Regions from separate parts of the Alteromonas sp. AWM4_230 genome, predicted to be linked through region 3. Evidence: predicted binding sites of a transcription regulator. Region 3 holds the regulator's gene; each other region holds the start of a gene.
The links. The regulator sigma-54, encoded in region 3, starts transcription at its own class of promoters, with help from an activator protein. The targets are predictions, from matches to a motif close to GTTGGCACGNNNNTNGNNT.
Positions count from the first base shown of each region.

Region 1: the regulator sigma-54 is predicted to act here: its motif matches at 1,874-1,892, upstream of ACXACS_RS05065 (DUF2884 family protein).
Region 2: the regulator sigma-54 is predicted to act here: its motif matches at 1,571-1,589, upstream of ACXACS_RS10075 (DUF1328 domain-containing protein).
Region 4: the regulator sigma-54 is predicted to act here: its motif matches at 1,599-1,617, upstream of ACXACS_RS14860 (DUF4097 family beta strand repeat-containing protein).

Region 1 covers NZ_JBSWTB010000001.1:1,174,770-1,177,917, forward strand. The annotation lists gene ACXACS_RS05060 (NAD-dependent epimerase/dehydratase family protein) at 1-690, opposite strand, end outside; gene ACXACS_RS05065 (DUF2884 family protein) at 922-1,761, opposite strand; gene ACXACS_RS05070 (hypothetical protein) at 2,103-2,294, shown strand; gene ACXACS_RS05075 (mechanosensitive ion channel family protein) at 2,370-3,148, opposite strand, start outside.
Region 2 covers NZ_JBSWTB010000001.1:2,369,991-2,373,138, forward strand. The annotation lists gene ACXACS_RS10060 (DUF349 domain-containing protein) at 1-803, shown strand, start outside; gene ACXACS_RS10065 (hypothetical protein) at 817-1,035, shown strand; gene ACXACS_RS10070 (hypothetical protein) at 1,119-1,313, opposite strand; gene ACXACS_RS10075 (DUF1328 domain-containing protein) at 1,352-1,528, opposite strand; gene ACXACS_RS10080 (phosphoribosyl-AMP cyclohydrolase) at 1,836-2,480, opposite strand; gene ACXACS_RS10085 (CC0125/CC1285 family lipoprotein) at 3,022-3,148, opposite strand, start outside.
Region 3 covers NZ_JBSWTB010000001.1:4,149,312-4,152,459, forward strand. The annotation lists gene lptB (LPS export ABC transporter ATP-binding protein) at 1-599, shown strand, start outside; gene ACXACS_RS17865 (RNA polymerase factor sigma-54) at 673-2,154, shown strand; gene hpf (ribosome hibernation promoting factor) at 2,185-2,472, shown strand; gene ptsN (PTS IIA-like nitrogen regulatory protein PtsN) at 2,486-2,929, shown strand; gene rapZ (RNase adapter RapZ) at 3,013-3,148, shown strand, end outside.
Region 4 covers NZ_JBSWTB010000001.1:3,458,386-3,461,533, reverse strand. The annotation lists gene ACXACS_RS14865 (sugar O-acetyltransferase) at 191-763, opposite strand; gene ACXACS_RS14860 (DUF4097 family beta strand repeat-containing protein) at 805-1,476, opposite strand; gene ACXACS_RS14855 (arsenate reductase family protein) at 2,127-2,621, shown strand; gene ACXACS_RS14850 (DUF445 domain-containing protein) at 2,634-3,148, shown strand, end outside.

The DNA of each region.
Region 1 (3,148 bases), 3.0 Mb from region 3:
ACCCAGAGCGTTAGCTGCATCTACATAATAAATACCGCGTTTAGGGTGAGATAAGCTGCAAAGGTGTATAACGTCGTTTAGTGGCTTGTCGCAAATAATTGAGGTTAACGCAGACACAATGTCGTGCACATGGACAAGGTTAATTCGTTTATTTCCTGCATCCAACTGTCTTCCACTTAGCGAACGGGCGGGATGACGGTCTGGACCTACTAAACCGGCTAAGCGAACAATACTGATATTAGTTTGGTCTCGCTTAGACATTAAATGGTTTTCAATAGTCACGTGTGCCTTGGCCGAAGCTGTTTGCGGCTGTGTAGTGCTAACTTCGGTAACTACTTCGTTCGTGGCATCGCCATAAACTGATGTAGTACTGATAAAAACAATGTGCGCGACGCCTGCGCTTAGTGCAGCATCAATAAGTCGCAGCATATTTTCAGTAAATGATTCGAGGTTGGTGTTTCTTCTACCAGGGGGAATATTCAACAATAACGTCGCGTTTTGTAAGTTGCTACATAGTACTGATGTATCATCGCCTAGTGCATATTCAATAGCGGTGACACCTTGTTCCTTTAACGCGAGGCGTTTCTGTTGGCTTCGAGTAGTGCCAATAATGTTGACCTTACCTGACAGTGCGTTGCCTACATAGCCGGCTAACCAGCCATAGCCACTAATTATTACATTCTGAGTCATCGATTAAATTCCCCCTTTATTTAGGGCTTAAGAGTACATCAATCGGGGGGCGGATGTCGTTAATACGCCTACCATTAACTGAAAAAGCAGAAATCTGAGTGAGGAGAAATATTAAAAAGTTAGATAGCGAGCGCTAAAAAAACCGACTGTTTTTTCAGTCGGTTTTCAAAGTAAGTGATACAGAAAGGTAAGTCGTTTATTGTAGCAGGCTTAATTCGCTAAATTATTCGACTACATTTTCATTTCGTCATTGTGCTCGTTGTGACCATGATGGTCGTTGGGGTCAATATCCAGCAGGTTCAAGTCATCAAGCCCTGATATAGATGCCTGCATTTGACCTTCGGCATAGTCGGCTTTCTTCAGCACTTTACACAAAGCATCGCCTTTTTCTTCCAGCGAAGCGGCTTGGCTTTCCAAGCGATATTCTAAATCTTCACCCCAGCGCTCCATCTTTTGCTCAAACTCAGACATATCCCCGCCTTCCCACAGCATTTGCGTACCAACCGCGATAAGAATTCTGCCCATAGATTCACTGATCAAAGATTCAATTTGTGTTTCAAACTCTTGCTCCCAGCTTTCGTCAAACCAACCTGGCTCGTCAAATTTCGTAGAATCTACGCGGATATTACCCGCGTCATCATAAAATGAGGTGTTTAGTTTGGTCTCTAGTGAGTTGAACAATTCATTGAAATCATCACCCATTTGATCGCCGCCCAACAGTTCAGTAAACACTTCAGTTACTGCTACATTGGCAATTTGTAGGCCTTCACTGGCAATAGTAAGGGTCATAGGAATAGCAATATCAATGTTGTTGTAGTATTCACTTACCCAATGCTGTTGTTCGCTATTTAGCGAAATTGACTCACCGTTGATGGTCATATTGTGTTGAGCATCAATTGTCATTACCGAACCATTGTCCATCTGAACCGTAAGGTCGCCTTGGTAATACTGAATATGGCCATCAAGCTCCATGTCGCAGCTGTTGTTCTGAAAACTTGTGTCATGCGCGAATGCGTGGCCGCTTATCAAAGCACTGGTAACAGCAACTGAAAGTAATAGTTTGTTAGACATTGTTCATTCCTTAATTTAGGTGTAACACATCAACCTTGTTCTAAGAGCTACGACGGGTTGTAGAGTCACTATCAAATAAACACTAGCGTTATTTGCTGGTATATCTTTAGTTGAGCAATGGCCTTGCCAAGATTTAAAATTTATATTTTTCAGTTGGTTAGGTTATGTGTGCGTTTTTTTAGAGCAATTTCCAATTCACTATTTAGTGAAATTGCTAACTAATTAGTAGATTTGACTAAGATCAATTAATACCAATAGCGATAGATTTAAGCCAATCCAAGCATGGTTAAATCTTATTTATTGGTGCATAATACCGCCAATATTTTTAAGGGGTTATCACAATGGCTGATTGGATTAATGCAATTATGTTTGGTGTTGCGCTAATTGCCTTTACGCTAGGGCTAAGCAGCATCGTTATGGGCTTTATGACTGCTAAAGCAGGTGCTGAAGGTATGCAGGAAAAAATCGAGTACGGTTTTTTTGGCGTTACTGGTTTAGTACTTTGCTTACTGATGGCCTACGCACTGGCTTAAGCGATAAGCATTATGAAAAAACCGGCTATTACAGCCGGTTTTTTTCGCCTTTAAACAATAGTGATATCAGTTCTACTAGTCGTTGTCTTTGCGGTCGTGTTCGTTTTTGTCCTGAGCTTCTCTTGGCGTATTAGCACTCTTATCATCAATACGGTCTTGGGCCGGTTTCTGTTGAACATCGTTTCCTTCAGTGCTGTTAAACACGCTATGTTCCCGATGGGCAAGCAAGGATAAATGACCATCACGCTGATAAGCGCGTAAGTCGAACAGGTCTAGCATAGCCATGACATGGTCAAAAATATCTGCCTGAACTTTCTCGTATTTGACCCACTCTTTTTGAACACTAAAGCAGTAAATTTCTAAAGGCAAACCGAGCTCATTAGGCGGTAACTGCCTAACCATGAGGGTTAGTTCTTGGTTAATGTCTGGGTGCTTACGTAGGTAAGCTTCTAAATAGGCCCTAAAAGTACCAATGTTAGTAAGGCGGCGATTGTTTAACAGGTCCGACTCATCGATAGAATAATCTCTGTGATAGGCGCGGAGCTCATTTTTCTTTTTGTCGATATATTCGTTGATATAACGAATTTTGGAAAAGCGCTCTAGCATGTCGTTGTCGCAAAGCTTGATCGAGTGCACATCAATATAAATAGCGCGCTTAATTCTACGCCCACCAGATTCCTGCATGCCCCGCCAATTTTTAACCGCTTCAGTGGTAAGGCTATAGGTCGGCAACGTTGAAATAGTCTTGTCCCAGTTTTGTACCTTAACGTTAGTAAGGCCTATTTCGAGTATTTCACCATCTACTTCATACTTAGGCATGGCAATCCAGTCGCCCGTATTAAACATGCGGTTGG
Region 2 (3,148 bases), 1.8 Mb from region 3:
GTGCGTTAGTCACTCAAGCTTGTCAACTTGCTACGGAAGAAGATGTCGCTGGCGCTGCCGACAAAGCTCAGCAATTGCAAAGCCAGTGGAAGCAAGTAGGCCATGCAGGTAAACGTGAAGAGAGTAAGTTGTGGGCAGAATTTAAAGCTGCCAATGACACCGTATTTGAACGTTTAAAAGCCGAGCGGAAAGTACAAAATAATGCATTTAACGCGTTAGTAGATTCGCTACTCAAGCAAGTGGAAGCTGTTGACATCAACAGCGATGATGTCACGTTTAGTCAATCAATAGGTGACGTTCGCGCTCAGTTAACCGACTTGCCTAAAGCGCAACGTACGAAAGTAGATAAAAAGATTGATTCACTTGAAAGTAAGCGTGCGGCGCAAGCGAAAAATGCACAATCTCAAGCCCGATTGGCGCGAGCTCAGGCTCTGATTTCTTTACTACAGCTAAGTGTAGGTGAGGGAAGTGGTGACGAGCAGGCTCTAGCGGAAACGTTAGGGAAGCGTTGGGCGAACGTATTATGTCAGTCTACTGGAAATGAAACAACTCAGCACGACAGACAATGGTTAACGGTAGCATTAGAAGTCGCAACTGGTATGCCAAGCCCGGATGCAGATGCATCTATACGCTCTAGTGTACAGCTACAAATGATGACGTCTAAGTTGGAACAAGGAGAGGCGGCGACCGCCCCCGACATTCTTGCCGACTGGTTATCCTACGACTCTATAGATAAAGCGGACAATAATCTGCTTCAACGTGTTGTGGCAGTAATTCATGCTCACCCAGAAATTGTTGCTTAAACGGAAAGCCTAAATGGAAAACAGTGTTGAGTTTCAATTTGAAACAGAAATGTCTGCCTATCGCTTTTTGAATACCGTGAAGCATATTGACGCAGAAGGGTTAAGAGTGAAGTTCGGGCGTACCGACCATCACGTAAGCGTACAGTATCGTTATGGTGTAGGGGAGTTTGATTCCACGCTTTCTACACTGGATGATCTTGCTCGTGAATTAGGCGGTGAAGAAGTGTCTTAACTAACCAGTTAGGTCAAACTACGTCGACTGTAAATACAAAAAGGGCCAGACAATTGTCTGACCCTTTTTTGATAAAAACGTGATTAACAGTCTTTATCTTCAGCGTCTACGCCTTCTTTCACATCTTCACAAGCGTCTTCAACGGCATTACCTGCATCGGTAACAATTTCGTCTAGCTCTTCGCCTGCGTCTTCCGCTTCACCGTCACCGCAAGCTGCTAGTGATAGTGCAAATGCTGATGCTACTAGTACCTTTGATAAGTTTTTAAATGAAAACATATCCTTACTCCTTTTTCCTATTAAAATACTTCTAACTCTTAGGCTCTTGGTGCTCTACCACGTAACGCATTTGCGATAAGTGAGATTACGAGCAACGCGATAAACACAAAGAAAAGAAACTGTGCGATACCTGTTGCTGCACCTGCGATGCCTCCAAAACCAAAAACTGCTGCAATAATGGCGATGATAAAAAATGTGATTGCCCAACCTAACATAACTAGATCCTCGTATTGCTTCCGTTACTTTCACAATAACTAATGCTATCTTTGTGCCTGTTTTTTAAGTGCATGAATTATATAGATTAAGTTTGTTTTAGATTGAAATTTTGAAACGTAATTCTCAGTGGCAGGAGTCACGATTACACAAGCGAATGCATTTTTTACATGATAGAGCAGAAGCTCTTTTCTCATCATTTAATTCAAGATGAAAAAAGAGGCAAAGCGAAAGGGAAAAACGCTTTGCCTATAAAAGGGAGGAGGTGACGCCCCACATAATCTGAGAAGATTGGGGGCTGAGCGTTACCTAGTTACCATTTGGGTTGTAAGGTAACGAAGATTGGTGAGCGACAATACGCAGGTCGCCATCACTGTCTTTCACATAGGCAAAGGTGTACTCTACTTTTGTTTCTCCGCCCTTAGTGTCAGTAAAGAAGTAGTTACCCATCGCCACCGCCATCCGACAACTGTTATTAATAATTCCTACATTGTCGAATTTCACGTTTGTATAAGGCTTAATCGCAAAACCCTTATCTTCCTGATAAGCGTCATTTCCACCGACAAAGTAAGAAAGCGCTGCATCAAAGCTTGAACGGAACTGATCATTTGCTGCAAGGGTTGGTTTAAACAGTACACTACTTAAATCATATCCGTACATGTCCTGGATAAAATCAGCCGCCTCGCCAGAGTAGTCACCGTCGTTACTAAACACTGCGCCAATACGTACAATGCCTTCACCCCACATCTTTTGTGCTGCTACAACTTCACGCTCTGTAATACATTCATCCGAATACAGTAATGCATTGTCTAGCGCCTTAGCCTTCAATACACCAACGTTCGAAGTGGCGGTCTCATTCATTTGCGGTTTGGCCACTGCACTGCAGCCTGTTACTAGCATAATCGAAGCTGCAAGAAGCGTTGTTTTTGTCATTAACGAGTTTAACTTTTTCATCGCGTGACTCCTCAGTCATTTGCAAAATAAATACGTGTTATTACCTAATTAAATTGCTGGGAGCAGAAGCTGTATAACGTTGTAAAAAGCGTTCTACAAATCTGCTCTGCAGTTCATAGGTTTAATGATAGCTAGATTGGGTGACGGAGACTTTTGTACAACATTAATAGAAGATTAATGGGTCATTAAGAATAAAGATGTTTAGACATGTATCGGTTCTGAACGAATGAATGTCTCATCTATCATGTTGATTAGTGTGTTTTAATGTTGCTTTACTTCACCGATATTACGTAATTTATACGCAAGCTTATTCGTTTACTTATATACGAAGGACTGGATTTTGCAGGCCCTTAGTCTGCTTTATAGGATGCATTTCAGGGAATGGGTGGTAGCTATGAATTTAAGGTAGTGGGCTTTAGGGCGTTCCACAGACTTGCTCGTGCAATTAAGCTATGCTTTTCAGTAACACTGATTGCGTACCGAAAAGCATTTTGTCAGAACACTGATGATGCAGTGTATAGATGTACAGAATGACGTTCAGCTAATTTGTATTCTTTGGCTCTAGAGGCTGTGACAGCACTTCTAAGACAGTAAAGGCGTTTTTACCTAAACGAGTTTTATCATTCGCCATTTTTACATCAATAGTAAAGTAGATGTCGTTAATCTGA
Region 3 (3,148 bases):
CCACCACTTTTTACATGATTGTAGGCTTAGTCAACTTAGACAAAGGCAAGATCGAAATTGATGATAATGAGCTTACTCACCAGCCAATGCATGAGCGCGCTCGCCGCGGTATAGGCTACCTTCCGCAAGAGGCATCAATATTTAGAAAGCTTACGGTACATGAAAATATCATGGCCATTTTGCAAACCCGTAAAGATTTAAATTCACAACAGCAAGAAGAAGAAGCAGACGCCCTACTTGATGAATTTAATATCAACCATATACGTAATAGTACGGGGATGAGTTTGTCAGGGGGAGAACGGCGTCGCGTAGAGATTGCCCGCGCTCTGGCAGCAAAACCACAATTTATTTTGTTAGACGAACCATTTGCCGGTGTTGATCCAATATCAGTTAATGATATAAAGAAGATAATACAGCATCTGCGAGATAGGGGTATTGGTATCCTTATCACGGACCATAACGTACGCGAAACATTGGATGTTTGCGAAAAAGCGTACATTGTGAGTCATGGCGAGCTTATTGCGCAAGGAACTGCGGAACAGGTTTTAAGTAATCAAAAAGTAAGGGACGTATACCTAGGCGAACAATTCAGGCTATAGTTAGTGTAACCTAATTGTCATTTTTCAGTTTCGCTCTGGTATATTTAATTTAGAGCATTTAAATAAGACGTAGATGAAACCATCTTTACAGCTAAAATTTAGCCAACAACTTACAATGACACCTCAGCTTCAGCAGGCCATTAAACTGCTGCAGCTTTCTACGCTTGATCTCCAGCAAGAGATACAAGAAGCCCTCGATTCTAATCCGCTTTTAGAAGTGGAAGAAAGTAACGACGAGCCACAAGTAGAAAAGAACAATGTCGATAGTGACGATAGCGCTGCTGAAGCGACCGCTTCTGCATCAAGCGATACGCTAGAAGCGGGAGATGCACTGGAGAAGAATGATCTTCCCGATGAGCTACCTATCGACAGTACTTGGGATGAGTATTATTCGGCTTCTTCCGCGCCTGCACCTGGCCCATCTAATGATGATGAACAAATCTTCCAAGGTGAGACCACAGAAGACATTCAAGAACATCTTCTTTGGCAAATGCGCCTCACTCATTTTTCAGATACTGACCGCGCTATCGCTACAGCAATCATCGACTCAATTGACGAATCAGGTTATTTAACCGTTACTCTTGACGACATCTTAGAAGCGGTCAACGACGATGATCTAGAAGAGCCTATCGAAATGGACGAAATAGAGTGTGTACTTAAGCGCATTCAAATGTTCGACCCCATTGGTTCAGGTTCTCGTACACCTCAAGAGTGTCTTATGGTGCAATTGCGCCAGTTTTCAGAAGACACACCGTGGCTTGCTGAAGCGAAGCAGCTTATTGAGGAATATTCAGACTTACTGAGCAGTAAAGACTACCGCACGCTAATGCGTAAGAGCCGATTGAAAGAAGATCAGCTGCGCGAAGCAATGCGTTTACTTCAAACCTTGAATCCTCGCCCAGGTAGTGCTTTAGTTACTAAAGAGCCTGAGTACGTTATTCCTGATGTCTCAGTAACCAAGAAAAATGGCCGTTGGGTGGTTGAGCTGAACCCCGACAGTCTGCCTAAATTAAGCGTAAACCAACAGTACGCAGCGATGAGTCGTCGTGCCAAGAACAGCAGCGATTCACAATTCATCCGCTCACACATGCAAGAGGCCAAGTGGTTCATAAAGAGCCTTGAATCTCGCAACGATACCTTAATGAAGGTTGCAAATTGCATTGTGCAGCAGCAAATGGGCTTTTTTGAGCACGGCCCGGAAATGATGAAACCAATGGTGCTAAATGATGTCGCAGAAATGGTAGATATGCACGAATCGACTATTTCGCGTGTAACAACGCAGAAGTATATGCATACGCCCCGTGGCATCTTCGAATTGAAGTATTTCTTCTCAAGCCACGTAGCAACAGAGTCAGGTGGTGAGTGTTCATCTACAGCGATTCGTGCATTGATCAAGAAGTTAGTGGCTGCGGAAAATCCTAGCAAGCCGCTAAGTGATAGCAAGATTGCTTCATTGTTGGCCGAGCAAGGCATAAAAGTCGCTCGGCGAACAATAGCAAAATACCGGGAATCATTGTCGATCCCGCCGTCGAACCAACGCAAAAGCCTTATTTAAACGGGCTTAATAATATAAGGAAGACGAAATATGCAAATCAACCTTACTGGTCATCATGTCGAAATCACCGACTCTTTGCGTAATTATGTCGATACGAAGTTCAGCAAACTTGAACGTCACTTTGATCACATTTCTAATGTGCATGTCATCCTGAACGTTGAAAAATTAAATCAAAAAGCTGAAGCGACTGTTCATTTAAGTGGCGCTGAAGTATTCGCATCCTCAGAAAATACCGACATGTATGCGGCGATTGACAGCATGGTTGATAAACTCGACCGGCAGGTAATCAAGCATAAGGAAAAACTGAAAAAACATTAGTAGTTAATTGAGCATGGATATACAAGCCATCGTAAGTCTGGACCGCACCGAGTGTGCGGTTCAGTGTAATAGTAAAAAGCGAATTCTTGAGATCATCGCTGATATCGCTGCCAAGCATAACGACAACATCGACCAGGCAACGGTTCTAAATAGCTTGATGGCTCGAGAACGTATGGGTAGCACGGGTATTGGTAACGGGATAGCACTGCCTCACGGTCGCTTGGCTGGCCTTGAGAAGGTAATAGCAATCGTTGTAACAAGTACACCAGCTATCAACTTTGATGCCCTAGACGAAAAGCCCGTAGACATATTCTTTGCTCTTCTCGTTCCCGAAGAGCAAACCGAAGGACACCTTCAGACACTGGCTACCGTAGCCGGTAAGCTAAGCGACAAAGAAACGATTAAAACAATACGTCGTGCAACAACCAGCGACGAAATTATTTCTGCATTAAGTTAAACAATAAGTGCCTACACCTCATAGGTAGGCGCTTTATTTGACAACTCGCATGTGATGAAACCAGAATATAAGGGAGAATTTAGGTGAAGCTGATCATAATCAGTGGTCGTTCGGGGTCTGGTAAGTCTGTCGCACTTCGCGCATTGGAAGACTTAGGTTACTACTGTGTTGATAATATCCCAGTAAATTTGCTTCCCACCCTCACCCATACTGTTGTTG
Region 4 (3,148 bases), 690 kb from region 3:
ACATCCGCGGCCTTTTAATACTTCTTATTTCAGCAAATACAATCGATTCAGTGCTTAGAGCGAATGGTGAGTTCGTTGAAAAAGGCCTTTTTCAGAAAAGCTTTTCTCAAAAAAATGCCGTCTACATAAGCTTAATATATAAAGCTTGCATTCATAAAAGCTTCCATTCATAAAGCCATCGACTAAATCGTTAAACACTTTGAGCGACGGGTTCAATCTCTTTGATTACTTTGGCTGGGTTACCGCCTATGACTAGGTTATCTCCAAAAGATTTGGTTACCACCGCGCCAGAAGCCACAACCACATTATCACCCAATGTCACACCAGGGTTTATCACCGCCATTCCACCAATCCAGCAGTTATTGCCAAGTGTAATAGGCTTAGCGAACTCTATACCTGTTGCTCTTTGCGCGGGGTCTATAGGGTGGGTGGCTGTATAAAGCCCTACTTGAGGCGCAATCATACAGTTGTCACCAATGCTCACCTTTGCCGCATCCAAAATGACACAATTAAAATTGGCATAAAAGTTTTCGCCAACGTGGATATTTTCGCCGTAATCGCATTTAAACGAAGACTCGATGTATAGTCTTTTTCCTGTGCTGCCAAACAATTGTTTTAGCAATCTAGTACGCTTTTTGTGGTCACTTTGACAAGTTGCATTAAGCTCGTCTAATTGAATACGGCATTGCTTACGCAACGCCGTTAAGGTTTTGTCTGACGGGTAATATAAATCGCCAGCAAGCATTTTTTCATGTTCAGTCATGTATTTCCGAAACATCAAGCCTTGTTGTTAAAGCGGCTACGTTACTTTGGACCGCCGTAGCTTACAATGACTTTTTGCTTTAGTTCATCGCTCTCAATATCTAAATTTACAGGGCGATGTAAAATGATGTTGCCATCTACAGTAACAGAGCCACTAATTGATAGCGTGGGTATGTTATTCGACTTTTTACCCCAAGAGCTTTCACTTTCTTTATACACAATGTCACCCGCAACATGGGATGAACCCGTCAATGTGATATCACCATTTAATGTTTTGATGTGTTTCTCAATGGTTGTATCAACAACGGTGATATCACCGTTTACAGTTTCAACGCTAGCGCCAATCATGCTTTGTGTAGGAAGCGTAACATTTCCATTTACCGTTTCTATCCCCTTAACCACACTCAGATTCGTATCTGCGCTTACATCACCATTTACAATATCAATATTTCGGACAGTCACATGGCTACCCATTTCAAGATTACCGTTAACAATGCTGACTTCATCTGCGCCAGCGTTATCGCTAATTTCCACATTGCCGTTTACAGAAGATATATCCCCAGCATGCTTTCCTTCGGCAATGTCGATATTACCCAGAATTGAACTGAAATCACTGCCTTCCAAAGCGTTTGCGTTGCCGACATGGATAACGCAGCCACTTAGTAGAGTGGCGGAGAGCAACATAGCAGCACTGGCAATTATCGACTTTTTCATATTCTTATATCCTTAATGGTTTTTATATACTTTAGATAGCACGCTTTAATGATGTTGGTACTAAACACAAATTTTGATATGACGTGTTATGTGTTTATCACCTTTATTTTCTAAATCAGCTTTATCACGTATCGTGCCATTCTTTAAAAGTTAATTAAATCATAAGGTTAATGCGTTTTTGTGAAAAGGGAGAGCGAGCGTAGTGGCGTGATGCCAAGTTTTATAACTTTTACCGCCAATAGATAGCGAATTTGACCATCCGAATTAACATGCACTTAAGCATAGAAGTGGACAGACACTTACTTAGCTTTAATAAACGAACTGGACGCTCTAATTTAGTGGTAAAGCTCCGACAAGGCTGTTTATCTAAATATTCTTCAACAAAGTATCGAGTTAAAAACATTGTGAGTGTGTGTCCACGCAGTACAGGCGTGAAGTGATTAGGTTGCAGAAGAGCGAGTGTGTGTCCACCAAGTACAGGTGCGACGTGAATAGTTTGCAGGAAAGCGAGTGTGTGTCCACGGAGTACAGGTGCGACGTGAATAGTTTGCAGGAAAGCGAGTGTGTGTCCACGAAGTACAGGTGCTGTCTTCGAACTTAAATAGTATGTTGGTATTTATAGTTTTTATTTTTTGTTGAGGTGAGAAACGATGGTGAGGATTTATCATAATCCAGAATGTGGAACGTCTAGAAATGTACTTGCAGTGATTAGAGCTGCGGGATATGACGTAGAGGTTATTGAGTATTTAAGTGTAGGGTGGGAGCGCGAGCAGCTAAGTTATTTATTACACGCAGCAGGCTTGACCCCTCGACAAGCGCTTCGGACAACAAAGTCGCCTGCAGCTGAGTTAGGGCTGCTTGATGAGTCAGTGAGTAACGAGGCTATCTTCGAATTGATGTTGAAGCACCCCATATTAGTGAATAGGCCTATTGTTTGCATTCCCAAAGGTGAGTGTAAAAAGTCTGCTTCTTTTTCTAACCAAGTAGACGAGGGAAGAGCTGTTTCTAGTGACCTAAAAGAAACAGTGAAATTATGCCGCCCAAGTGAAGCTGTATTGGATATTTTACATGTATGGCCACAAGGCCCTTTTGCTAAAGAAGACGGTACACCACTAATTGACCAAGACGGTAAACAAGTAATTTAAACGGAGTAGTTTATGACGGACAAATATGCACAGCTGAACAAAGCCAAAAGGCTCGCATTGGCCTGTTTGGTTTTTGCCGCAGGCGTATTTGTCTTTACAGTATTACTACCCAAGTTCTACCCAAATTTACAGGGTGCATGGTGGTTAGGGCTTATAAAAATGGCGAGTGAGGCGGCGCTTATCGGTGGTCTTGCTGACTGGTTTGCTGTAACCGCGTTGTTTAAACCAATACCAGCCCAGTATCCCATTCCCCATACCAATATCGTGGCAAGTAATAAGTCAGTTATTGCTAATAATTTGTCGGTATTCGTTAAAGAGAAATTCTTTCACCCCGAAGCGATAGAAAAACTGATTCGAGACAGTGACCCTGCGAAGGGCGCTGGAAGATGGTTGTCATACGAGAAAAACGCTACTCGCTTAAGTCGCTTTCTATGTGACGCTTTTGCCGGTGTGTTACGTGTGCTTGATGACAAACCTGTTAAAGCATTTATTGCTAAAACTGCGCAGAAGGGTATTAACCAACTTGA